Regions from separate parts of the Streptomyces sp. KL116D genome, predicted to be linked through region 2. Evidence: predicted binding sites of a transcription regulator. Region 2 holds the regulator's gene; each other region holds the start of a gene.

Region 1 (7,676 bases), on a different contig from region 2:
ACGACACGTACCAGATCGTCCTCGGCCCGGGGAAGGTCGCCCGCGTCACCCCCGAGTTCGAGGAGCTGGTCAACGAGGGCAAGGCCGCCGCGCCCGCCCCCGAGGCGCACGCCCTGACCGCGGACGAACTGGCCGCGCAGGGCGCCGAGCTGAGGGCGGCGCGGAAGGCCAAGAACGCCACCCCGTTCAAGCTGTTCCTCCGCAAGATCGCCAACATCTTCGTCCCGCTGATCCCGGCCCTGATCGGCTGCGGCATCATCGCCGGCATCAACGGCCTGCTGGTCAACCTGGAGTGGCTGCCGGGCGTCACCCCGGCGCTCGCCGCCATCGCCTCCGGCTTCATGGCGCTGATCGCCGTCTTCGTCGGCTACAACACGGCGAAGGAGTTCGGCGGCACGCCGATCCTGGGCGGCGCGGTCGCGGCCATCATCGTGTACGCGGGCGTGGCGAACATCGAGGCGTTCGGCCAGAAGCTCTCGCCCGGCCAGGGCGGTGTGCTCGGCGCGCTGGGCGCGGCGGTGCTCGCCGTGTACGTGGAGAAGTGGTGCCGCAAGTGGGTGCCGGAGGCGGTCGACGTCCTGGTCACCCCGACCATCACGGTCCTGGTCTCCGGCCTGGTCACGATCTTCGGCCTGATGTACGTCGCGGGTGAGGTCTCCACCGGCATCGGCACGGCGGCCAACTGGCTCCTGGACAACACCGGCGCGTTCGCCGGCCTGGTCCTCGGCGGCCTCTTCCTCCCGCTGGTCATGCTGGGCCTGCACCAGGCCCTCATCCCGATCCACACCACCCTCATCGAGCAGCAGGGCTTCACGGTCCTGCTCCCCATCCTGGCGATGGCGGGCGCCGGCCAGGTCGGCTGTGCGATCGCCGTCTACAAGCGTCTCAAGCACAACAAGTCGATCCGCAACACCATCAAGTCGGCGCTTCCCGCGGGCTTCCTCGGCGTCGGCGAGCCCCTCATCTACGGCGTCTCGCTCCCGCTGGGCCGTCCCTTCATCACCGCCTGCGTGGGCGGCGCGGCGGGCGGCGCGTTCGTCGGCCTCTTCTCGATGCTCGGCGACAAGGTCGGCTCGACCGCCATCGGCCCGTCCGGCTGGGCGCTCTTCCCGCTCCTCGACGGCAACCACGGCTGGGGCACGACGGCCGCGATCTACGGCGGCGGCCTGCTGGTCGGCTACGCCGTCGGCTTCCTCGCCACGTACTTCTTCGGCTTCAGCAAGGAGATGCTGGTCGACCTGAACGCGGACGTGGACGCGGGCGAGTCCCCCGAGGCCCGCGCCGAGGAGGGCCCGTCGGCCCCGAAGACCACGGCCGCGGACCACACGAAGGAACCGGCGAAGGTCTGACCCCCTTCGCTCCCCCATCCCCGGGCCCCGCGGAAGCCACCCCCGAGCTCCGCGGGGCCCGGCCTTGTCCAGGGCCGCGAGGAACGGCGCGACCAGCCCCCACCGACCCGCCCCCGGCCGCAGGGTCCGTCTCACCGCGGACGAACCGGGACGTTACCTGTCAAACCAGTAACCTGCTAGCGTGCACCCATCATGGACACGCACCCCGGCCTCCTGGACTTCCGTTGGTACGGCGGAAGGCTCTCGGTCAACTTCACGGCCACGCTGGGCAAACGCGGACCCGAACCGGTCGAGCGGCTGCGCACGCCGGACGACCTGTCCCGCTGGTGCCACGAGGCGAGCCTGTCCGAGGGACCGCTGCCGGACGCCACGACCCGGACCCTCACGCAGGCCCGCCACCTGCGCGAGGCCCTCTACCGGGCCCTGACCGGCGCGCCGGGCCCGGCCGACCTGGACACGGTCAGCACCTGGTCCTCCCGCTCCCTGCCCGGCCCCCGCCTCGCCCTCGGCGAGAACGGCACCGCGACCCTGGAACGGCCCCAACTCCACCTCACGGGCGACCTGTTGACGCTGGTCGCCCGGGACGGCGTCGACCTCCTGACGGGACCGCACGCCCACCGTGTCCGGGAGTGCGCCGCACCCGACTGCACCCTGCTCTTCGTCGACGAGAGCCGCCCCGGCCGACGCCGCTGGTGCTCCATGGACACCTGCGGCGCCCGCACGAAGATGCAGGGCTACCGGGCCCGCCGCGCCCGCTGAACCGGCCGACCGCGACGTCGGGCACGCCGCCGACGGCGACCTCCCGAGCCCCGTTCCCGTACCCGTGCGCCGCTCTCCACATGCGCCGGGGCGCGCCCTCCCGCATCCTGACCCCATGGCTGACAGCACTCTTTCCAAGATCTCCTGGACCGAGTTCCGCCCCGACCAGCGACGCCTGGTCACCGGTGCCGCCCTGACCGGCCTCGGCATGCTCACGGCCGCGGCCGGTGTCGGCGTCCTGGTCTTCGAGCTGGCGCGCGCGGGCCGCACCTGGACCGGCGCGTGGGAGGTGCCGCCCGCCGAGCTGGCGTCCCGCGCCCTCCACCAGGCCCAGAGCGCCGCCCAGAGCGCCGCGCAGGCCGGCCGCGAGGCGTGGACCAGCTATCAGGAGTCCCCCGTCTCCTCCCGCTAGGAGCACGCCAGGAGCCGAGGACCGCCTGCTCAGGCGCGGGCGCGGTCCTTCCAGCCCGGGATCGTCGGCAGCACCCGCTCGGCGACCTGGAGCAGCGTCGTGTCGTCCGGCACCCCGCCGTCCGAGCGCCACAGGGTCAGCTCGTAGAAGCCGCCGCTGTCCTTGTCGTGCAGCGGGACGACGAGGACCCGGGCCGGGACGCCCGGCGCGCTGGTCGCGTCGCTGCCGTCGAGGCGGAAGCCGATGCTGATGGTGCGGTCGGAGTAGAGGGCCCCGTTGCGGCCGAGCACCTTCTGCGGCTGGACCTCGTCGCCGAGCAGCTCGGCGGTCGTGGCCACCGTGAGCTTGTTGTACGTCGCCGACAGGGTCACGGTGTACGTGTCGAACTCGACCCGCGACGAGGGGTGCGGGATCTTGCTGCTGCCGGTGCCGATCGAGCCCCCGCCGCCGCTCGCGCTCTTGGCGGTCTCCGCCGGCGTACCGAGGAGTTCGGCGAGGTCGGAGCGGTTGAGCGCGGTGCACAGCTGCGCTCCGTACGCCCGGCCCGCCGCCTTGTCGCCCTTCTCGGCCTCGCCGCCCGAGCAGACCGCGGGTTTCGCCTCGGCGGCCGCGCCGGTGTCCGTCTGGTTCTTCGAGATCGCCCAGAATCCGACGGCGAGCGCGCCCACCAATGCCACGGCGGATATCGCCTGGCCCCACGGATTCATGCCCTTCTCGGGCACGTCATTACTGTCCGCCATGTCCCCCACCCGCCCCGATCCCCTGACATATGCCGGGGGACCATAACCCGTGATCATCGGGCGGACAAGGAAAATCTTGATCACGCGGGCGGCCCCGGAAAACGCCCGAGGGCGGCACCCTCTCGCGAAGAGAAGGTGCCGCCCTCGGGAAAGGACAGGCCGAACCGTCAGACGGCTCAGAAGTCCATGTCACCGCCCGGCATGCCGCCGCCGGCCGGGGCAGCGCCCGCCTTCTCCGGCTTGTCGGCGATGACGGCCTCGGTGGTGAGGAACAGCGCGGCGATGGAGGCGGCGTTCTGCAGGGCAGAGCGGGTCACCTTCGCCGGGTCGAGGATGCCCTCGGCGATCATGTCGACGTACTCGCCCGTGGCGGCGTTCAGACCGTGGCCGACGGCCAGGTTCCGAACCTTCTCCACGACGACGCCACCCTCGAGACCACCGTTGACGGCGATCTGCTTGAGCGGGGCCTCCAGGGCGAGCTTCACGGCGTTGGCGCCGGTCGCCTCGTCACCGTCGAGCTCGAGCTTCTCGAAGACCGCGGAGGCCTGGAGCAGGGCCACGCCACCACCGGCGACGATGCCCTCCTCGACGGCCGCCTTCGCGTTGCGAACGGCGTCCTCGATGCGGTGCTTGCGCTCCTTGAGCTCGACCTCGGTCGCGGCACCGGCCTTGATGACCGCAACACCGCCGGCGAGCTTCGCCAGGCGCTCCTGCAGCTTCTCGCGGTCGTAGTCGCTGTCCGAGTTCTCGATCTCGGCACGGATCTGGTTGACGCGGCCCTGGACCTGGTCGCTGTCACCGGCGCCGTCGACGATCGTCGTCTCGTCCTTGGTGATGACGACCTTGCGGGCGCGGCCGAGCAGGTCGAGACCGGCGTTCTCCAGCTTGAGGCCGACCTCCTCGGAGATGACGGTGCCACCGGTGAGGATGGCGATGTCGCCGAGCATGGCCTTGCGGCGGTCACCGAAGCCCGGGGCCTTGACGGCGACGGACTTGAAGGTGCCACGGATCTTGTTGACGACCAGGGTCGACAGGGCCTCGCCCTCGACGTCCTCGGCGATGATCAGCAGCGGCTTGCCGGACTGCATGACCTTCTCGAGCAGCGGAAGGAGGTCCTTCACGTTGCCGATCTTCGAGTTGACGATGAGGATGTACGGGTCGTCGAGCGACGCCTCCATACGCTCCATGTCGGTGGCGAAGTACGCCGAGATGTAGCCCTTGTCGAAGCGCATACCCTCGGTGAGCTCCAGCTCCAGACCGAAGGTCTGGGACTCCTCGACGGTGATGACGCCTTCCTTGCCGACCTTGTCCATGGCCTCGGCGATGAGCTCGCCGATCTGGGTGTCGGCGGCGGAGATGGAGGCGGTCGAAGCGATCTGCTCCTTGGTCTCCACGTCCTTGGCCTGCTCGAGCAGGGCGGCGGAGACGGCCTCGACGGCCTTCTCGATGCCACGCTTGAGGGCCATCGGGTTGGCACCGGCGGCCACGTTGCGCAGACCCTCGCGCACCAGGGCCTGGGCCAGGACGGTCGCGGTCGTCGTGCCGTCACCGGCGACGTCGTCCGTCTTCTTCGCGACCTCCTTGACCAGCTCGGCGCCGATCTTCTCGTACGGGTCCTCGAGCTCGATCTCCTTGGCGATGGACACACCATCGTTGGTGATCGTGGGGGCGCCCCACTTCTTCTCGAGGACGACGTTGCGACCCTTGGGGCCCAGGGTCACCTTGACGGCGTCGGCGAGCTGGTTCATGCCGCGCTCGAGGCCGCGCCGTGCCTCCTCGTCGAACGCGATGATCTTGGCCATGTGAAGTGGTCCTCCCGGACGGGGTGGAAACGCAAACGGACCGTGCTGGTGCCCGCGACGGACGGCCTGCAGCCCTTGTGGTTCCTTGCCCCACCCGGCCTGCGAGCCTCACCGACCCGATCCAAGTTCTGTCACTCTCACTCGGAGAGTGCTAACGCCAATGATTAGCACTCGGCACCCCCGAGTGCAAGGCCGTTCGGAGAAGCCGGGGGTCGCCGGGGCAGCACGAAGGGCCCGCCCCCGGCAACCGGGAGACGGACCCTTCATGGACGTACGAAGCCTGCTGTCAGTCGCGACGCGCTTCAGCCGGCGGCCAGGCGGACCATGTCGGCCTGCGGCCCCTTCTGGCCCTGCGAGATCTCGAATTCCACTCGCTGACCCTCTTCGAGGGTGCGGTAGCCGTCCATCTGAATCGCGCTGTAGTGGACGAAAACATCCGCACCACCGTCGACCGCGATGAAGCCGTACCCCTTCTCCGCGTTGAACCACTTGACGGTGCCCTGAGCCATGCCTAACTCCCCTATTACTGGCCCTTGCGCGAGACCACACTTCGCGGTCCCGGGTCAGACCTCACGCCCCAAAGGGTTTGGGGGTGTGCGCCGGAACGCGTCGACCGCGGCTGAATGTATCTGCCCAACTGCCGTCTGCAACAGGTCAATCGGACGAGAATTCTGGGCACGCCAGATCGGGGAAACCAGGCCAACTCACCGGATTCCAGGGCAAGTCGGGCCGCACAAATGCCATAAAGAGCCCGAATGGGCTGGACACTTTGGCTGCTTCTTGTCGGGGCTCGGGCGAGAACTCATATGCGCCCGTCATGCACCACGTACGAGAGCGAAGCAGGTTCCCCAACTGTACCGCGCTCAACCATGCAGAATTGCCCCCTCCGCTTCTCTCGCGGAGGGGGCAATTCGAGTAACTCTGTGTGGAACGGCGAAAGATCAGCCGCCGGCGACGGCCGGAATGATCGAGACGCCCGCGCCGTCCGGCGTCGCCGTCTCCAGGCCCTGCTCGAAGCGGACGTCGTCGTCGTTGACGTAGACGTTGACGAAGCGGCGCAGCTTGCCCTGGTCGTCGAGGACGCGGGCGGCGATGCCGGTGTGGTTCTTCTCCAGGTCGGCGATGACGTCGGCGAGGGTCGCGCCCTCGGCGGCGACCTCGGCCTGACCGCCGGTGTAGGTGCGGAGGATGGTGGGGATGCGGACGTTGACGCTCATGGGTTCACCTCGGTCTTTCAGCCCCGCCGGCGTTCGAGGAGCGGGGATCCGGGGGCAGGGCCCCCGGTTTCGGGAAGGGGCGGGTCGGGGGAATCTACTCGGCGAGCCCGGCAGCGCGGAACGCGTCCAGCGACGGCCGAATGGTCGCTGTGGCCTGCGAAGACTCCGCGACCGCGTCGAGGGTCTTCAGACCGTCGCCCGTGTTCAGGACGACCGTCGTCAGGGACGGGTCGATGAGGCCCGCCTCGATGAGCTTCTTCGTGACGCCCAGCGTCACACCGCCCGCCGTCTCGGCGAAGATGCCCTCCGTCTGCGCGAGCAGCTTGATCGCGTCGACGACCTGCTCGTCGTTCACGTCCTCCACGGCACCGCCGGTGCGGCGCGCGATGTCCAGGACGTACGGGCCGTCGGCCGGGTTCCCGATCGCGAGCGACTTGGCGATCGTGTTCGGCTTCTGCGGGCGGACCACGTCGTGGCCGCCCTTGTAGGCGACGGAGACCGGGGAGCAGCCCTCGGCCTGGGCGCCGAAGAGCTTGTACGGCTTGTCCTCGACGAGACCGAGCGCGATCAGCTCCTTCAGGCCCTTGTCGATCTTCGTGAACTGCGAGCCGGACGCGATCGGGATGACCAGCTGGTCGGGCAGCCGCCAGCCGAGCTGCTCGCAGATCTCGTACGCGAGCGTCTTGGAACCCTCGCCGTAGTACGGGCGGAGATTCACGTTCACAAAGCCCCAGCCCTCGCCCAGCGGGTCGCCGATGAGCTCGGAGCAGAAGCGGTTCACGTCGTCGTAGTTGCCCTCGATCGCGACGAGGTCACCGCCGTAGACACCGGCCATGACGACCTTGCCCTGCTCCAGGTCGTGCGGGATGAACACGCAGGAGCGGAAGCCGGCGCGGGCCGCGGCGGCGCCGACGGCGCCGGCCAGGTTGCCCGTGGAGGAGCAGGAGAGCGTGGTGAAGCCGAAGGCGCGGGCGGCCTCGATGGCCTGCGCGACGACCCGGTCCTTGAAGGAGTGCGTGGGGTTGCCCGAGTCGTCCTTGACGAACAACTTGCCCTGCTCGACGCCGAGTTCACGGGCGAGGTTGTCGGCCTTGACGAGCTTGGTCCAGCCGGGGTTCAGGTTCGGCTTCTCGGCGACGTCGGCCGGGACGGGCAGCAGCGGGGCGTAGCGCCAGATGTTGGCGGGACCGGCCTCGATCTGCTTGCGGAGTGCCTCGGGGTCGCCGACGGGCAGGTCGTACGCGACTTCCAGAGGCCCGAAACACTCGACGCAGGCGAAGATCGGTCCGAGCGGGAACTGTGCGCCGCACTCGCGGCAGGAGAGCCCGGAGGCGGGACCGAGGTCGACGGTGGGGGCGGTCGTGGGTTCGGTCGCGACAGTCTGTGCAGCCATGAGA
Region 2 (7,676 bases):
CGCACCTGCTTGATCTCCTGGTACATGCCGTCGGCGGTCTTGTACCCGGCGGCGAGGAACCCGAGCCCGCCCGCCTCGGACACGGCGGCCACGAGCACGGGACAGGATGCGCCGCCCGCCATGGGGGCCTGCACGATCGGATAGTGGCAGAGATCGGTCAGTGCGGAGGACATGCCCGCATCGTGCCACGTCCTGATCGCACCACCGAATCGACCCTTCCGCTCTCCCCGAACCACACGAAGCCGCGCCCCTGGGGCGCACGCAGTGCGCCTTCAGGGGCGCGGGGAACTGCGCGAGCAACCCCCCACGACCCGCACCCGGCACCCCCCTCAGGAGGCACCCCCGAACCCGCAAAAAAACGGGGCCCGGGGGATGCCCCCGAGCCCCGCCACCCAAAACAGGCTCACCGCCCGTTAAACGCATCCTTCAACCGCGAGAACAACCCCTGCTGCCCGGGCTGGAACTGCCCGGTGGGCCGCTCCTCACCCCGCAACTTCGCCAACTCCCGCAACAACCGCTCCTGCTCGGGATCGAGCTTCTGCGGCGTCGTCACCTCGACGTGCACGATCAGGTCACCCCGGCCGCCACCCCGCAGGTGCGTGACACCGCGCCCGTGCAGCGGCACCGACTGACCGGACTGCGTGCCCGGCCGGATGTCGATCTCCTCAAGCCCGTCCAGCGTCTCCAGCGGCACCTTCGTGCCGAGGGCCGCCGCCGTCATCGGAATGGTGACGGTGCAGTGCAGGTCGTCGCCGCGCCGCTGGAACGTCGGGTGCGGCAGCTCGTGGATCTCCACGTACAGGTCGCCGGCGGGGCCGCCGCCGGGGCCGACCTCGCCCTCGCCCGCGAGCTGGATCCGCGTCCCGTTGTCCACGCCCGCCGGGATCTTCACCGTCAGCGTGCGCCGCGACCGGATGCGGCCGTCACCGGCGCACTCCGGGCACGGGGTGGGCACGACGGTGCCGAACCCCTGGCACTGCGGGCACGGCCGCGAGGTCATGACCTGGCCGAGGAAGGACCGCGTGACCTGCGAGACCTCACCGCGACCGCGACACATGTCACAGGTCTGCGCGGAGGTGCCGGGCGCGGCGCCCTCACCGCTGCAGGTCGTACAGACCACGGCGGTGTCGACCTGGATGTCCTTGGTGGTGCCGAAGGCCGCCTCGTCGAGCTCGACCTCCAGACGGATCATGGCGTCCTGGCCGCGGCGGGTGCGCGAGCGCGGCCCGCGCTGCGACGCCGTGCCGAAGAACGCGTCCATGATGTCCGAGAAGTTCCCGAACCCGCCCTGCCCGAAGCCACCGGCCCCGCCGCCGCCGGCCTGCGACAGGGGGTCGCCCCCGAGGTCGTAGACCTGCTTCTTCTGCGGGTCGGAGAGCACCTCGTAGGCGGCGTTGATCTCCTTGAAGCGCTCCTGAGTCTTCGGGTCCGGATTCACATCCGGGTGAAGCTCACGCGCCAGCCTCCGGAAGGCCTTCTTGATCTCGTCCTGGGAAGCGTCGCGGCGCACGCCGAGTACGGCGTAGTAGTCCGTGGCCACTTACGACTCCGCCAGGATCTGTCCGACGTAACGTGCCACTGCGCGTACTGCTCCCATCGTTCCCGGGTAATCCATGCGTGTCGGTCCGACGACACCCAGCTTGGCGACTGCCTCGCCGCCCGAACCGTAGCCGACCGACACCACGGACGTGGAGTTGAGTCCCTCATGGGCGTTCTCGTGACCGATCCGTACGGCCATGCCCGAATCCCCCACCTCACCAAGCAACTTGAGGAGCACGACCTGCTCTTCAAGGGCTTCGAGGACAGGACGGATGGTGAGGGGAAAGTCATGTCCGAAGCGGGTGAGATTGGCGGTGCCGCCGATCATCAGCCGTTCCTCGGACTCCTCGACGAGCGTCTCCAGCAGGGTGGAGAGCACCGTCGAGACCGTGCCGCGGTCCTCCGCCTCGAAGGCCTCCGGCAGGTCCTGCACCAGCTGCGGTACGTCGGCGAACCGGCGGCCCGCGACCCGGCTGTTGAGCCGGGCCCGCAGATCCGCGAGAGACGTTTCGCCGAACGGCGCCGGGCAGTCGACCATCCGCTGCTCCACGCGTCCGGTGTCCGTGATCAGCACGAGCATCAGACGCGCGGGCGCGAGCGAGAGCAGCTCGACGTGGCGCACCGTGGACCGGGTCAGGGACGGGTACTGGACGATCGCGACCTGCCGCGTCAGCTGCGCGAGCAGCCGCACGGTCCGGCCGACGACGTCGTCCAGGTCGACGGCGCCCTCCAGGAAGTTCTGGACGGCGCGCCGCTCCGGCGCGGTCATCGGCTTCACGTTCGTGAGCTTGTCGACGAAGAGGCGGTACCCCTTGTCCGTGGGGATGCGCCCGGCACTGGTGTGCGGCTGGGCGATGTACCCCTCGTCCTCCAGGGCGGCCATGTCGTTGCGCACGGTCGCCGGCGAGACGCCCAGGCTGTGCCGCTCGGTCAGCGCCTTGGAGCCGACCGGCTCCTCGGTGCCGACGTAGTCCTGGACGATGGCGCGCAGCACCTCGAGCCTGCGTTCACTGAGCATCCGCGCACACCTCCAGCTCCTGCCTCTGCGGTCTCCTGCGGTTCGTCTGGCACTCGCCGACGGTGAGTGCCAATGGTCCCCGGCTCAGTGTACGGCCGGTGGGTACGGCCCCGGCAAGGGCGCTAGCGTCGGGCTCATGGAACGTATCGACTGGGCAGGGACGGGTTGGGAGGAACTGGCTCCGAACGTGGGGCGGATCCGGCTGCCCGGCTGGGACTGCACGACCGGCCTTGTGGTGGGGGACGGCGCGGCGCTGCTGATCGACACCGGATCCTCACTCGGTGAAGGCGCCCGGCTGCGCGCGGACACCCGGCGCCTGCTGGGAGCACACGCAAGGGTGACGCACGTCGCTCTGACCCACCCGCACTTCGACCACGTCCTCGGCACGGCGGCGTTCGCCGGCGTCGAGGTGTACGGGGCCGTGGGCATCGACGCCGTCTTCGCGCACGGCAGCGAGGAGATCTGCGCCACCGCCGTGCGGCACGGCATCGACCCGGAGCGGGCGGCCGAGGCCACCGACCTGCTGGTCACCCCGCACCACCGGGTGTGCGGCGAGTGGACGCTCGACCTGGGCGGCGGCCTGCAGGTGCTGCTCGCGAACCTGGGCCCCGCGCACAGCGGCCACGATCTGGTGGTCCTGGTCCCGGGCCGGCCGGAGATCGTCTTCTGCGGCGACCTGGTGGAGGAGTCGGGCGAACCGCAGGCGGGTTCGGACGCGGCGCCGCGCCGCTGGCCGGCGGCGCTCGACCGGCTCCTGTCGCTCGGCGGCGAGGACGCGGTCTACGTGCCGGGGCACGGTTCGGTGGTGAATGCGGAGTTCGTCCGTGCGCAGCGCGCCACACTGGCAGCCCTTTCCGGCGTGTCGTAGCCCAGTCCCGCGCACCCCTCATATCGTCGGCCCAATGCGCCCACCCGTCTCCCGCCACCACCCCTCCGAGGGCCCTTCGGGCCCGCAGCGTCGTCTGTACTCAGCCGATCTGACCCCTCCCTGGAAGCGGAACAAGCCCGCCCCGGAGGTCCCCGCCGAGCACGACCTCGTCGTGGAGGAGGTCACGACGGGCTTCTGCGGTGCGGTCGTGCGCGTCGAGAAGTCGGCGCAGGGGCCGACCGTGACCCTGGAGGACCGCTTCGGCAAGCACCGGGTGTTCCCGATGGAGCCGCGCGGATTCCTCCTGGAGGGCAAGGTCGTCACGCTCGTCCGGCCCACGGGAGCGGCGCCGGTGCGCCCCACACGCACCGCGTCCGGTTCGGTGGCGGTGCCGGGTGCCCGCGCCCGGGTGGCGCGGGCGGGCCGGATCTACGTGGAGGGCAAGCACGACGCCGAGCTCATCGAGCGGGTCTGGGGCGACGACCTGCGCATCGAGGGCGTGGCCGTGGAGTTCCTGGAGGGCGTGGACGACCTCCCGGCGATCGTGGCGGAGTTCGCGCCGGGCCCCGACGCGCGCCTCGGCGTCCTCGTCGACCACCTGGTGCCCGGCACCAAGGAGTGGAAGATCGCACGGTCGGTGACGAGCGGGCACGCGCTGATCGTGGGCCACCCGTACATCGACATCTGGGAGGCGGTGAAGCCGTCGTCGGTGGGCATCGACGCCTGGCCCCGCGTCCCGCACGGCCAGGACTGGAAGACGGGCGTGTGCCGGGCGCTGGGCTGGCGCGTGGCGAACACCGGCGAGGCGTGGCAGCACATCCTGTCGCGGGTCCGCTCGTACAAGGACCTGGAGCCCGAACTCCTCGGCCGCGTCGAGGAGTTGATCGACTTCGTCACGGCCCCGGCCCCGTAGACCCGCCCGGCCGACGGCACGGGGCGAGCGCCACGACCGGCGCCCGCCCCGGTGCGGCTCAGTCCGGCTCAGTCCACCAGGTCGCGCACGACCCCGTCCGCCAGCAGCCGCCCGCGCAGGGTCAGCACGGCCCGCCCCGCCCCGAAGGGCCCGCCCTCCAGCAGCCCGTCCGCCAGCGCCTTGCGCGCCGCCGCCAGCCCGGCCGGTTTCAGCAACGACAGCGGGCACCCGTCCTTCAGCCGCAGCTCCAGCAGGATCCGCTCGACCCGCCGGTCCTCCTCCGCGAGCACCTCACGGCCGGCCCCGGGCGACCGCCCCTCCGCGAGGGCCGCCGCGTACGCCCCGGGGTGCTTCACGTTCCACCACCGCACCCCGCCCACGTGCGAGTGCGCCCCCGGCCCGGCCCCCCACCAGTCGGCCCCGCGCCAGTACAGCTCGTTGTGCAGGCAGCGGGCGGCCTCGGACGTGGCCCAGTTCGACACCTCGTACCAGTCGAACCCGGCCGCGGCGAAGACCTCGTCGGCGATCAGATAGCGGTCGGCGTGCACGTCGTCGTCGGTCATCGGCACCTCGCCCCGGCGGATCCGCCGCGCGAGCTGCGTGCCCTCCTCGACGATCAGGGCGTACGCGCTGACGTGGTCGGGCCCGGCGCCGATCGCCGCGTCCAGCGAGGCCCGCCAGTCGTCGTCCGTCTCCCCCGGCGTGCCGTAGATCAGGTCCAGGTTCACGTGCTCGAACCCGGCGGCCCTGGCCTCCGCGACGCACGCCTCGGGCCGGCCGGGCGTGTGCGTGCGGTCGAGCACCTTCAGGACGTGCTGCCGGGCGCTCTGCATCCCGAACGACACCCGGTTGAAGCCGCCGGCCCGCAGCTCCGCCAGGTACGCCGGGTCGACGGACTCCGGATTGGCCTCGGTGGTCACCTCGGCGTCGTCCGCGAGCCCGAACTCGTCCCGGATCGCCCCCAGCATCCGGACGAGGTCGGCGGCGGGCAGCAGCGTCGGCGTGCCGCCGCCGACGAAGACGGTGCGCACCGGGCGCGGGTCGTCGCCGAGCACCTTCCGGGCGAGCCTGATCTCGTCGGTCAGGGTGTCCGCGTAGTTGTCGCGGGAGGCGAGCACGCCTCCGCTGCCGCGCAGCTCGGTCGCCGTGTACGTGTTGAAGTCGCAGTACCCGCAGCGCGTGGCGCAGTACGGGACGTGCAGGTAGAAGCCGAGGGGGCGGTCGCCGGCCGCGGCGAGCGCGGAGGCCGGGAGCGAGCCGTCGTCGGGCACGGGCTCGCCGTCGGGAAGTACGGAAGGCATGCCCCCATTGTCCCGCCTCCGGGAAACCCGCCGCGCCGGTCACCCACCGACCGCCCGCCCGGCCACCTCGCCGGTCACCCGCCGACCGCTGGACCGGCCTCCTCGCCGGTCGCCTCGCCGGTCACTCCGCCTGGAGCACGAGCAGCGCCAGATCGTCGTCCGGCGGGCTGTCCGCGAAGGCGTGCACCAGGCGCCGGATGCGCTCCGCGAGCAGCGGCGCGGTGAGTCCCGCGCACCCGGCGAGGGCCTGCGCCAGCCCGTCGCCGTCGTCGAACTGGTGGTGTCCCGAGCGGCGCTCGGTCACCCCGTCGGTGACGCAGAGCAGGGTGTCGCCGGTGCGCAGCTCGAAGGTCTCGCTGGTGTAGTCCGGGTCGTCGACGACGCCGAGCAGCACCTGCGGCGCGGCCGCCGCCACGACCTCGCCGCCCGGCCGCATCAGCAGCGGCAGCGGATGCCCGGCTGAGGCGAGCGTGCAGCACACCCCTGCCCCGCCCCCGGACCCGTCGTCATAGGGCGTCAGCTCGCCGTAGAGGAGCGACAGGAAGCGGGAGCTGGAACCTTCCGGCGGAACGCCCTGACCGCCCGCCGCGGCGAGGGCGCGGGCCGCGGCGTCGGCGGCCTCGGTCGCGTCGTCGAGCAGCAGCCGGTTGAGCCGGTCGAGGACCTGGGCGACCGGGTAGCCCTCGCGGGCCAGGAGCCGCAGCCAGGGCCGGGCGAGGCCGATGACGACGGCCGCCTCCGGGCCCTTGCCCTGGACGTCGCCGAGGGCGAAGCACCAGCGTCCGTCGCCCGCCGGGAACACGTCGTAGAAGTCGCCGCCGGGGCCGCCCGCCTCCTTCGGCTCGTAGACGAGGGCGGTCTTCATGCCGGGGATCTCGGCGATGGAGGTGGGCAGCAGACCGCGCTGCAGGATGCGGCTGATGGTGGCCTGCCGGGTGAAGCGGCGGGCCGCGCTCACCGCGAGGGCGACGCGGCGGCTGAAGTCCTCGACGAGCCCGGTGACCTCGTCGGGGAACCGGACCAGGCCGGTCCGCCCGATGAGCAGGATGCCGAGGGTGCGGCCGCCCGCGGACAGCCGGTAGGCGAGCGCGGCGCCGGAGTCCTCCAGGCCGGCGCCGCCCCGCGCCTCGAAGGGCCAGGGCACCGGGAAGGCGGCGGAACGCACGGAGTCGGGCAGCCGCGGCGGCTCCTTCTCCAGGATCCGGCGGAGGTCCTCGGTGCGGTTCTCGTGGGTGTGCCAGACCCGGGCGAGGCGCGGCGCCTGCACCGGTCCCTCGGTGCCGCGCGGATCGTGGTCGAAGGCGCCCGGGAGGCCGCGGCCCTCCTCGTCGTAGAACCAGACCGCGCACCAGTCGGCGAGCCGTGGGACGAGGAGCTGGCCGACGAGGGCGGCGACCATGTCCTCGTCGAGCTGGCCGGCGAGCAGGTCGGACGCCTCGGCGAGGAAGGAGAGCGCGCCGCGGTTGATCCAGTCCCGGTCCTGGGGTGCGCGTCTGGGCACCGGCGCGAGCAGTTCGGCGGCGCGCAGGCCGCGCTGCAGGGCGCGCGCACCCGGCTGCGCTCCGTCCTCGCCGGCGGCGTCGGCCGCGGGGCCGGGGGCGTCGGCGGGCAGCCGGGCCCACACCGTCTTGGTGCCGGGGCGGTACGTGATGCCCCACGAATCGGCGAGGGACGCGACGAGTTGGAGGCCGCGGCCGTACTCGGGGGTCTCGGGGGTGCGCTGGGCCCGGTCGTTGCGGACGGCGCGCGCCGGGTGGTGGTCGGTGACCTCGACGACGAGACCGGCGGGCGTGCCGTCGGGGGCGGCCTCCTCCATCCGGCAGAGCAGCTCGACGCTGGTGCCGGCGTGCACGACGGCGTTCGTGACGAGTTCGCTGAGCACGACGACGGCGTCGTCGATGAGCCGGTCGCAGAGCGTGGCGGCGACGGGCAGCTCCAGTTCGGTCCACTCGGCGAACGCGGCCTTGACGAAGCGCCGGGCGGCGGCCGGGGCCAGCGGGTTTCCGGGCAGCGACGTGCGGGCCACGACCGGTCCCC
Region 3 (7,676 bases), on a different contig from region 2:
GCGGGCCTCGCCCTCGTCGACGCGCTGGTGGACGAACCCGCGCTGCGCGGCTACCACTTGCTGTCGAGCGTGCGCGGCGACCTGCTGGAGCGGCTCGGCCGTACGGAGGAGGCGCGGGCGGAGTTCGAGCGGGCGGCGGCGCTCACGCGCAACGAGCGGGAGCGGGAGTTCCTGCTGGGCAGGTCAAGCCCCTCGGGCGATTGAGGAGCGGGCTCCGCCCCGGGCCCCGCTCCTCAAGCCCCTCCGGCGATTGAGGAGCGGGGCCCGGGGCGGAGCCCCGCGACGTCAGGCCACGGGGGCGCCCACCAGCATCGTGGGCGCCCCCGCGACCCGGGTCAGGAACACCGTCGCCGACGCCTTCCCGTACGGCTTCGGCATCGCCTTGCGGCGCAGCTCCTCCGGCTCCACCGCGGAGCCGCGCTTCTTCACGGTCAGGACGCCGACCCCGCGCTCCCGCAGCAGCGCCTTCAGCTTCTTGACGTTGAAGGGGAGCCGGTCGGTGATCTCGTAGGCGGTGGCGTACGGGCTGGGCCGCAGCTCGTCCGCGGTGACGTACGCGATGGTCTCGTCGATCAGGCCGCCGCCGACCTCGTCGGCCACCTCGGCGACCAGGTGCGCCCGGATGACCGCGCCGTCCGGCTCGTACAGGTACCGCCCCACGGGCCGCACCGGCGGATCCGGCAGTCCCCGCCCGACCAGCGTCCGCGGCCCCGGCAGCAGCGTGGCGCGCACCCGTCCCGGCTCGGTGCCGAACCACAGCACGGCCTCCTTCACGTCACCGCCGTCCGAGATCCACTCGGCGTCGGCCTCGGCCGCGATCGCCTCGTGCGGGATGCCGGGGGCGATCTTCAGCGCGGCCCGCGGCGCCTTGAGCGCGGCGGTCACGGCCCAGGAGAGCGGCGGGGAGTAGGCCTCGGGGTCGAAGACACGGCCCCGGCCGCCGCGGCGCGCCGGGTCGACGAAGACCGCGTCGTAGGCGGCCGTGTCCACCTCCGTGACGTCGGCCTCCCGCACCTCGATCAGCTCGGCGAGGTCCAGCGCCTGCGCGTTGGCCCGTGCCACCGCGCAGGTCAGCGGGTCGCGGTCGACGGCGAGGACGGAGATGCCCGCGCGGGCCAGCGCGATCGCGTCGCCGCCGATGCCGCAGCACAGGTCGGCGACGGAGCGGACGCCGAGCGCCTTGAAGGACGCGGCGCGGTACGTGGCGACGCCGGTCCTGGTCGCCTGCTCGACGCCGTTCGCCGTGAAGTACATGCGGGCCGCGTCCTGCGCCCCGAACTTCGCCACCGCCCGCTGCCGCAGCCGGGCCTGGGCGAGCGCCGCCGAGACGAGCCCGGCCGGGTGCTCGCGGCGCAGCCGGGTGGCGAGCGCGAGTTCCTGCGCGGGGTCGTGGTCGCGCAGCTCGTCGAGCAGGGCGCGGCCCTCGGGGGACAGCAGGGCGGAGAAGCCGGCGGGATCGGCGGGGTCGGCGGGATCGGAGAAGGCGCTCACCCGGACCATTGTGGGCCAGTCGGTGGATGGTGCGCGCCGCGCGGCGGTGTCGGCCCCTGAACAGGGCTGTGAGCTGCGAGGATCCGGCGCCATGCAACTAGTACGACAAAACGAAGAAACCGCTATGAAGGGGACACGGGGACCGGCCGGACGGCAGGCGGCCGTCCGGGTCGCGGCCGCCGCCCTCGTGGCCGCCGCGCTCGCCACCGGCTGTGCCGCCGGCGGCGACGACGCGGTGAAGCCGGCCTCCGGTCAGCAGCAGGGCCTGAACGCCCCGCCCGCCCGCGCCCTCGACGCGTACGCCACGCAGCTCAAGGCGCAGCAGGCCCAGCGGGTCGCCGCGGCCAGGCGCTGGGGCCTGCCGAAGGTGCCGCTGGCCGCGCCGAGGCCGCCCGTGAAGAAGCCCACGATCAGGGCGCGCAAGGGCTTCGAGGTCGACGGCCAGACGGAGCTCGGCCTGCCGCCGGTCTTCACGACGATCCCCACCAAGGACAAGGTCGTCTTCCTCACCATCGACGACGGGGCCGAGAAGGACCCGCGGTTCCTGAGGATGATGAGCGACCTCAGGATCCCGTACACGGCGTTCCTGACCGATGCCGAGGTCAGACCCCAGTACGACTACTTCAAGAAGATGCAGACCCTGGGCGTCACCCTCAACAACCACACGCTGACCCACCCGTACCTGCCGGGGCTGTCCTACGCGCGGCAGAAGCACGAGATCTGCGGCATGCAGGACCTCATCGAGAAGAAGTACGGCAAGCGGCCCACGCTCTTCAGGCCGCCGTTCGGCAACTACAACCAGGACACCCTGAAGGCCGCGAAGGCCTGCGGCATCAAGTACGCGCCGATCTGGAACGCCGAGGCGTTCGTGGGCCGGATGGACTACCGCGAGTGGGACCGGGACATCCATCCGGGCGACATCGTCCTCACGCACTTCCGGGGACGCGAGGACTGGAAGGGCACGATGCCCGACATGATCCGCACGTTCCTGAAGTACGTCACCGACAAGGGGTACGCGGTGGCCCGCCTGGAGGACTACCTGTGACAACTCCCAGGGCGGGGGCGGCCGTTGCGGTGCGGCGGGCCGGGGCGCGGCTGGTCGGCTGCGCGCTGGCCGCCGCGCTGCTCACCGGGTGCGCGCAGTCCGTCGACCCCATCGAACGGATGGGCAGGAAGGCCGCGCAGAAGGTCCGGCACCATCCGCGGCCGGGAGCCGTCGCGGCACAGACGGCGGGCGCGGCGGGCGCGCCCGCCCCGAACGCCCATCGCCGCTGGGGCCTCGCCGCCCCGCTGGCGCCGGCCCCCGAGCCCCCCGCCCGCGGGGTGCTGCCGCCCCGCGCGCCCGGATCGGTGCCGCCGGTGATCGACCGGGTCCCCACCGAGGACAAGGTCGTCTTCCTGACCTTCGACGACGGCGCCGAGAAGGACCCCCGGTTCGTCGACATGGTCCGCGAACTGCGGCTGCCGATCTCGATGTTCCTCGCCGACTCCGCCGCACGCTCGGGCTACGACCACTTCGGTCAACTCCGCAGGCTGGGCGCGGGGGTGCAGAACCACACCCTCACGCACCCCTTCCTGCCCGGTCTCGGCTACGTCGACCAGCACGCCGAGATCTGCGGCCAGCAGGACCGCCTCAAGGGCCGGTTCGGGACGACTCCCCGGCTGTTCCGCCCGCCCTACGGCAACTACGACGGGAACACCCTGCGGGCGGCCGGCGCGTGCGGCATCGACGCGATCGTGCTGTGGCGCGCCTCGATGCAGATCAACGACCTGCGCTACGCGGAGGGCGCCCGGCTGCGCCCCGGTGACATCGTCCTGGCCCACTTCCGCGGCCCGTCCGAGCTGAAGGGCACCACGCTGACCGAGATGACGTCCCGCATGCTGCGCCGCATCCAGGACCAGGGCTTCACGGTGGCGAGGCTGGAGGACTACCTGTAGCTCCCCGCGCCGGTCAGGCGGCGGGGCAGAGCTCCGCCGGACCGGCCGGGGCGGCGGAGCGCACGGGGCGGACGGCGGGCGCGGGGGCCGCGGCCTGCGTGCGGCTGCGCGCGAAGACGACGAGCCGCAGGACCGCGAACCGGGCGATGCCGGTGAGCGCGGAGGCCGACAGGTAGACGACCTGCTCCAGCACGGCACCGGGCGTCGCGACCAGCTGCTGCAGGACGACCATCGCCAGGCAGGTCACCGCGTACGCGGCCGCCGCGGACCCCGCCGACTGGACGTGCTGGCGCCACGTCGCGTGCCGTCCCGCGCCGAAGGTGAAGCGGGCGTGCAGCTCGGTGGCCAGCAGCGTGGAGACCACGGTGACCAGGGCGTTGGCCAGGGCCCAGGGGATCCAGGAGGCGAGCCCCGCGACGGCGAAGCTGGCGGCGACCCCGACCCCGCCCCCGCAGCCGACGAACCGGGCGAAGGCCGCGACGGGGCCGGGTGCGCTCTGCTCGCTCTGCTGCTTCCGCGTTGTCGCCATGACCCGACCCCCGTCTGTCCGTCCTTGAGTGATGCCATCATGGCACACGTATGGCACCATGCGCGAGCCATTTACGGCACCACTCATGGCGCCGCATGGCGTTACGTGGGAAACGGGTGGCTCAGGGGCGCGAGGAACTGCGCGAGCAATCAGGAGAGAGGTGCACCCGGCACCTGGGGGAAACCCCCGCGGCGCAAGGCCGCATCGGGGCGAAGCCCCGCAAGAAACCCCCGCCACGGCCGGAGGCAATTAGCAGTCCGCTTGACCGAGTGCTAATCGCGGTCATAGTCTCGGCTCTGGCACTCCCCACCGGAGAGTGCCAACAGCGACGGGCAGGTCCGGCACCCGCGACGACGGATCCACCTGGTCGCCACCTCAGACAGTTAACCCCGTGAGATCTCCGAAGGGGGAGGTCGGATCGTGACGACCACCAGCTCCAAGGTTGCCATCAAGCCGCTCGAGGACCGCATTGTGGTCCAGCCGCTCGACGCCGAGCAGACCACCGCCTCTGGCCTGGTCATCCCGGACACCGCCAAGGAGAAGCCCCAGGAGGGCGTCGTCCTGGCCGTGGGCCCGGGCCGCTTCGAGAACGGCGAGCGTCTGCCGCTCGACGTCCAGACCGGCGACATCGTGCTGTACAGCAAGTACGGCGGCACCGAGGTGAAGTACAACGGCGAGGAGTACCTCGTCCTCTCGGCTCGCGACGTGCTCGCGATCGTCGAGAAGTAATTCACCCGAGCAGAACGCTTTTGCTCTGAGCTGCGCCCCTGGCACCCGCGACGACTACGTAGCCGGGGTCGGGGGCGCAGTTCGTTAACCCAGCTTCACCCCTAGCTTTCCGAGAGGGCTGAATCGCTCCCATGGCGAAGATCCTGAAGTTCGACGAGGACGCCCGTCGCGCCCTCGAGCGCGGCGTCAACAAGCTTGCCGACACGGTCAAGGTGACGATCGGCCCCAAGGGCCGCAACGTCGTCATCGACAAGAAGTTCGGCGCCCCCACCATCACCAACGACGGTGTGACCATCGCCCGTGAGGTCGAGGTCGAGGACCCGTACGAGAACCTCGGCGCCCAGCTGGTGAAGGAGGTGGCGACCAAGACCAACGACATCGCTGGTGACGGCACCACCACCGCCACGGTTCTCGCCCAGGCCCTGGTCAAGGAAGGCCTGCGCAACGTCGCCGCCGGCGCCTCCCCGGCCGCCCTGAAGAAGGGCATCGACGCCGCCGTCAAGGCCGTCTCCGAGGACCTGCTCGCCACGGCCCGCCCGATCGACGAGAAGTCCGACATCGCGGCCGTCGCCGGTCTGTCCGCCCAGGACAGCCAGGTCGGCGAGCTCATCGCCGAGGCGATGGACAAGGTCGGCAAGGACGGTGTCATCACCGTCGAGGAGTCCAACACCTTCGGCCTGGAGCTCGACTTCACCGAGGGCATGGCCTTCGACAAGGGCTACCTGTCCCCGTACTTCGTCACCGACCAGGAGCGTATGGAGGCCGTCCTCGACGACCCGTACATCCTGATCCACCAGGGCAAGATCGGGTCCATCCAGGACCTGCTCCCGCTCCTGGAGAAGGTCATCCAGGCCGGTGGCTCCAAGCCGCTGCTGATCATCGCCGAGGACGTCGAGGGCGAGGCCCTGTCGACCCTGGTCGTGAACAAGATCCGCGGCACGTTCAACGCCGTCGCCGTGAAGGCCCCCGGCTTCGGTGACCGCCGCAAGGCGATGCTGCAGGACATGGCCACCCTCACCGGTGCCACCGTCATCGCCGAAGAGGTCGGCCTCAAGCTGGACCAGGCCGGTCTCGACGTGCTCGGCACCGCGCGCCGCGTGACCATCACCAAGGACGACACCACGATCGTCGACGGTGGCGGCAACAAGGCCGACGTCGAGGGCCGCGTCAACCAGATCAAGGCCGAGATCGAGAACACGGACTCCGACTGGGACCGCGAGAAGCTCCAGGAGCGCCTCGCGAAGCTCGCCGGCGGCGTCTGCGTCATCAAGGTCGGCGCCGCGACCGAGGTCGAGCTCAAGGAGAAGAAGCACCGTCTGGAGGACGCCATCTCCGCGACCCGCGCCGCGGTCGAGGAGGGCATCGTCTCCGGTGGTGGCTCCGCGCTCGTCCACGCCGTGAAGGTCCTCGAGGGCAACCTCGACAAGACCGGCGACGAGGCCACCGGTGTCGCGGTCGTGCGCCGCGCCGCCGTCGAGCCGCTGCGCTGGATCGCGGAGAACGCGGGCCTCGAGGGCTACGTCATCGTCTCCAAGGTCGCCGAGCTCGAGAAGGGCTCCGGCTACAACGCCGCGACCGGTGAGTACGGCGACCTGGTCAAGGCCGGCGTCATCGACCCGGTCAAGGTCACGCGCTCCGCGCTGGAGAACGCCGCGTCCATCGCCTCCCTGCTCCTCACGACCGAGACCCTGGTCGTCGAGAAGCCGGCGGAGGAGGAGGCCGAGGCCGGTCACGGTCACGGCCACGGTCACTCGCACTGACCCGTCCCGTTCCTGAGGCCCGTCTCCCCTTTCCGGGGAGGCGGGCCTCTGGGCTTTCATGTTCGGGTGCGGGTTCGGTGGGGGCTGGTCGCGCAGTTCCCCGCGCCCCTGGAAGGCATGCGCTTCGCGCAGCCTTCCCCCGGTGGGGAGATGTCGCACCGAAGGTGCGCATCTCAGGGGCGCGGGGAACTGCGCGACCAGCCCCCACCGGCCCGCAGACGAAGGAACCGCCTACTGCGGGCCGTACTTCCGCCCGGTCCGCGACGTGATGCCCCCAAGAAGCGCACGCGGCGTCACCTTCACCACGCCCATCAGCGCCTTGTACCGCGGATCCGGGATCGACAGGGACTTGCCGCGGGCCAGATCGGCGAGCGCCGACGCCGCCAGCTTGTCCGCGTCCAGCCACATCCACTTCGGAATGTTGTCCGTCCCCATCCCGGCCCGCTGGTGGAACTCCGTACGGACGAACCCCGGGCACAGCGCCATCAGCCGCACCCCGCTGCCCGCCAGGTCCTTCGCCGCGCCCTGCGTGAACTGCACGACCCACGCCTTCGACGCCCCGTACGTGCCGCGCGGCACGAACGCCGCCACCGACGCCACGTTGATCACGCCGCCGCGCCCGCGCTCCCGCATCGCCCCGGTCGCCGCCGACGTCAGCCGCAGCACCGCCTCGCAGTGCACCTTCAGCATGGTCAGCTCGTCGGCCATGGAGACTTCGAGGTAGCGGCCCTTGTTGCCGAAACCGGCGTTGTTCACGAGCAGGTCCACCGCGGCCTTGCGGTCGCCCAGCCGCTCCTCGACCGCCGCGATGCCCTCGTCCGTGGCCAGGTCGGCCGTCAGCACCTCGGCCTCGATGCCGTGCCCGTCGTGCAGTTCGGTCGCCTGCTCGCGCAGCCGCTTCGTGTCGCGCGCGACGAGGACGAGGTTGTGGCCGTCGGCGGCCAGGCGCCGGGCGAACGCGGCGCCGATGCCCGCGGTGGATCCCGTGATCAGTGCCGTAGTCATGGAGCAAGGGTAGTGACGCCTAGGAGTGCCGATGATCAGTGGAGCTCCCGACGGAACCGCTGGTGGCCCGCTGTCCCTTGTCGACGACCACGAACTGACCCATCATTCCGCCGTCCTCGTGCGTCAGCAGGTGGCAGTGGTACATGAACGGCACGTCGGGGTCGGCGAATTCGGGCCCGCCGTCGAAGCGCAGCGCCAGCTTCAGCTCCGTCCCGCCGGGCAGG

The links. Region 2 encodes HrcA, which represses chaperone genes, less so after heat shock. Its sites were predicted from a motif close to TTNGCACTCNGNNNNNCNGAGTGCNAA; they were not measured.
Region 1: the regulator HrcA is predicted to act here: its motif matches at 5,227-5,253, upstream of groL (chaperonin GroEL).
Region 3: the regulator HrcA is predicted to act here: its motif matches at 4,208-4,234, upstream of groES (co-chaperone GroES).

The regions. Positions count from the first base shown of each region.
Region 1 covers NZ_JASERH010000013.1:3,221-10,896, forward strand. Annotated here, with positions in the region: gene RBJ77_RS04085 (PTS transporter subunit EIIC) at 1-1,349, shown strand, start outside; gene RBJ77_RS04090 (ABATE domain-containing protein) at 1,542-2,108, shown strand; gene RBJ77_RS04095 (hypothetical protein) at 2,224-2,520, shown strand; gene RBJ77_RS04100 (DUF6215 domain-containing protein) at 2,550-3,260, opposite strand; gene groL (chaperonin GroEL) at 3,437-5,062, opposite strand; gene RBJ77_RS04110 (cold-shock protein) at 5,365-5,571, opposite strand; gene RBJ77_RS04115 (ubiquitin-like small modifier protein 1) at 6,004-6,279, opposite strand; gene thrC (threonine synthase) at 6,374-7,672, opposite strand.
Region 2 covers NZ_JASERH010000052.1:49,098-56,773, reverse strand. Annotated here, with positions in the region: gene RBJ77_RS21215 (nitronate monooxygenase) at 1-173, opposite strand, end outside; gene dnaJ (molecular chaperone DnaJ) at 404-1,540, opposite strand; gene hrcA (heat-inducible transcriptional repressor HrcA) at 1,541-2,557, opposite strand; gene RBJ77_RS21200 (MBL fold metallo-hydrolase) at 2,694-3,425, shown strand; gene RBJ77_RS21195 (DUF3097 domain-containing protein) at 3,460-4,338, shown strand; gene hemW (radical SAM family heme chaperone HemW) at 4,407-5,639, opposite strand; gene RBJ77_RS21185 (SpoIIE family protein phosphatase) at 5,761-7,676, opposite strand, start outside.
Region 3 covers NZ_JASERH010000032.1:115,643-123,318, forward strand. Annotated here, with positions in the region: gene RBJ77_RS12480 (RNA polymerase sigma factor) at 1-204, shown strand, start outside; gene RBJ77_RS12485 (methyltransferase domain-containing protein) at 286-1,500, opposite strand; gene RBJ77_RS12490 (polysaccharide deacetylase family protein) at 1,616-2,536, shown strand; gene RBJ77_RS12495 (polysaccharide deacetylase family protein) at 2,533-3,429, shown strand; gene RBJ77_RS12500 (GtrA family protein) at 3,443-3,958, opposite strand; gene groES (co-chaperone GroES) at 4,379-4,687, shown strand; gene groL (chaperonin GroEL) at 4,819-6,447, shown strand; gene RBJ77_RS12515 (SDR family NAD(P)-dependent oxidoreductase) at 6,679-7,452, opposite strand; gene RBJ77_RS12520 (multicopper oxidase family protein) at 7,472-7,676, opposite strand, start outside.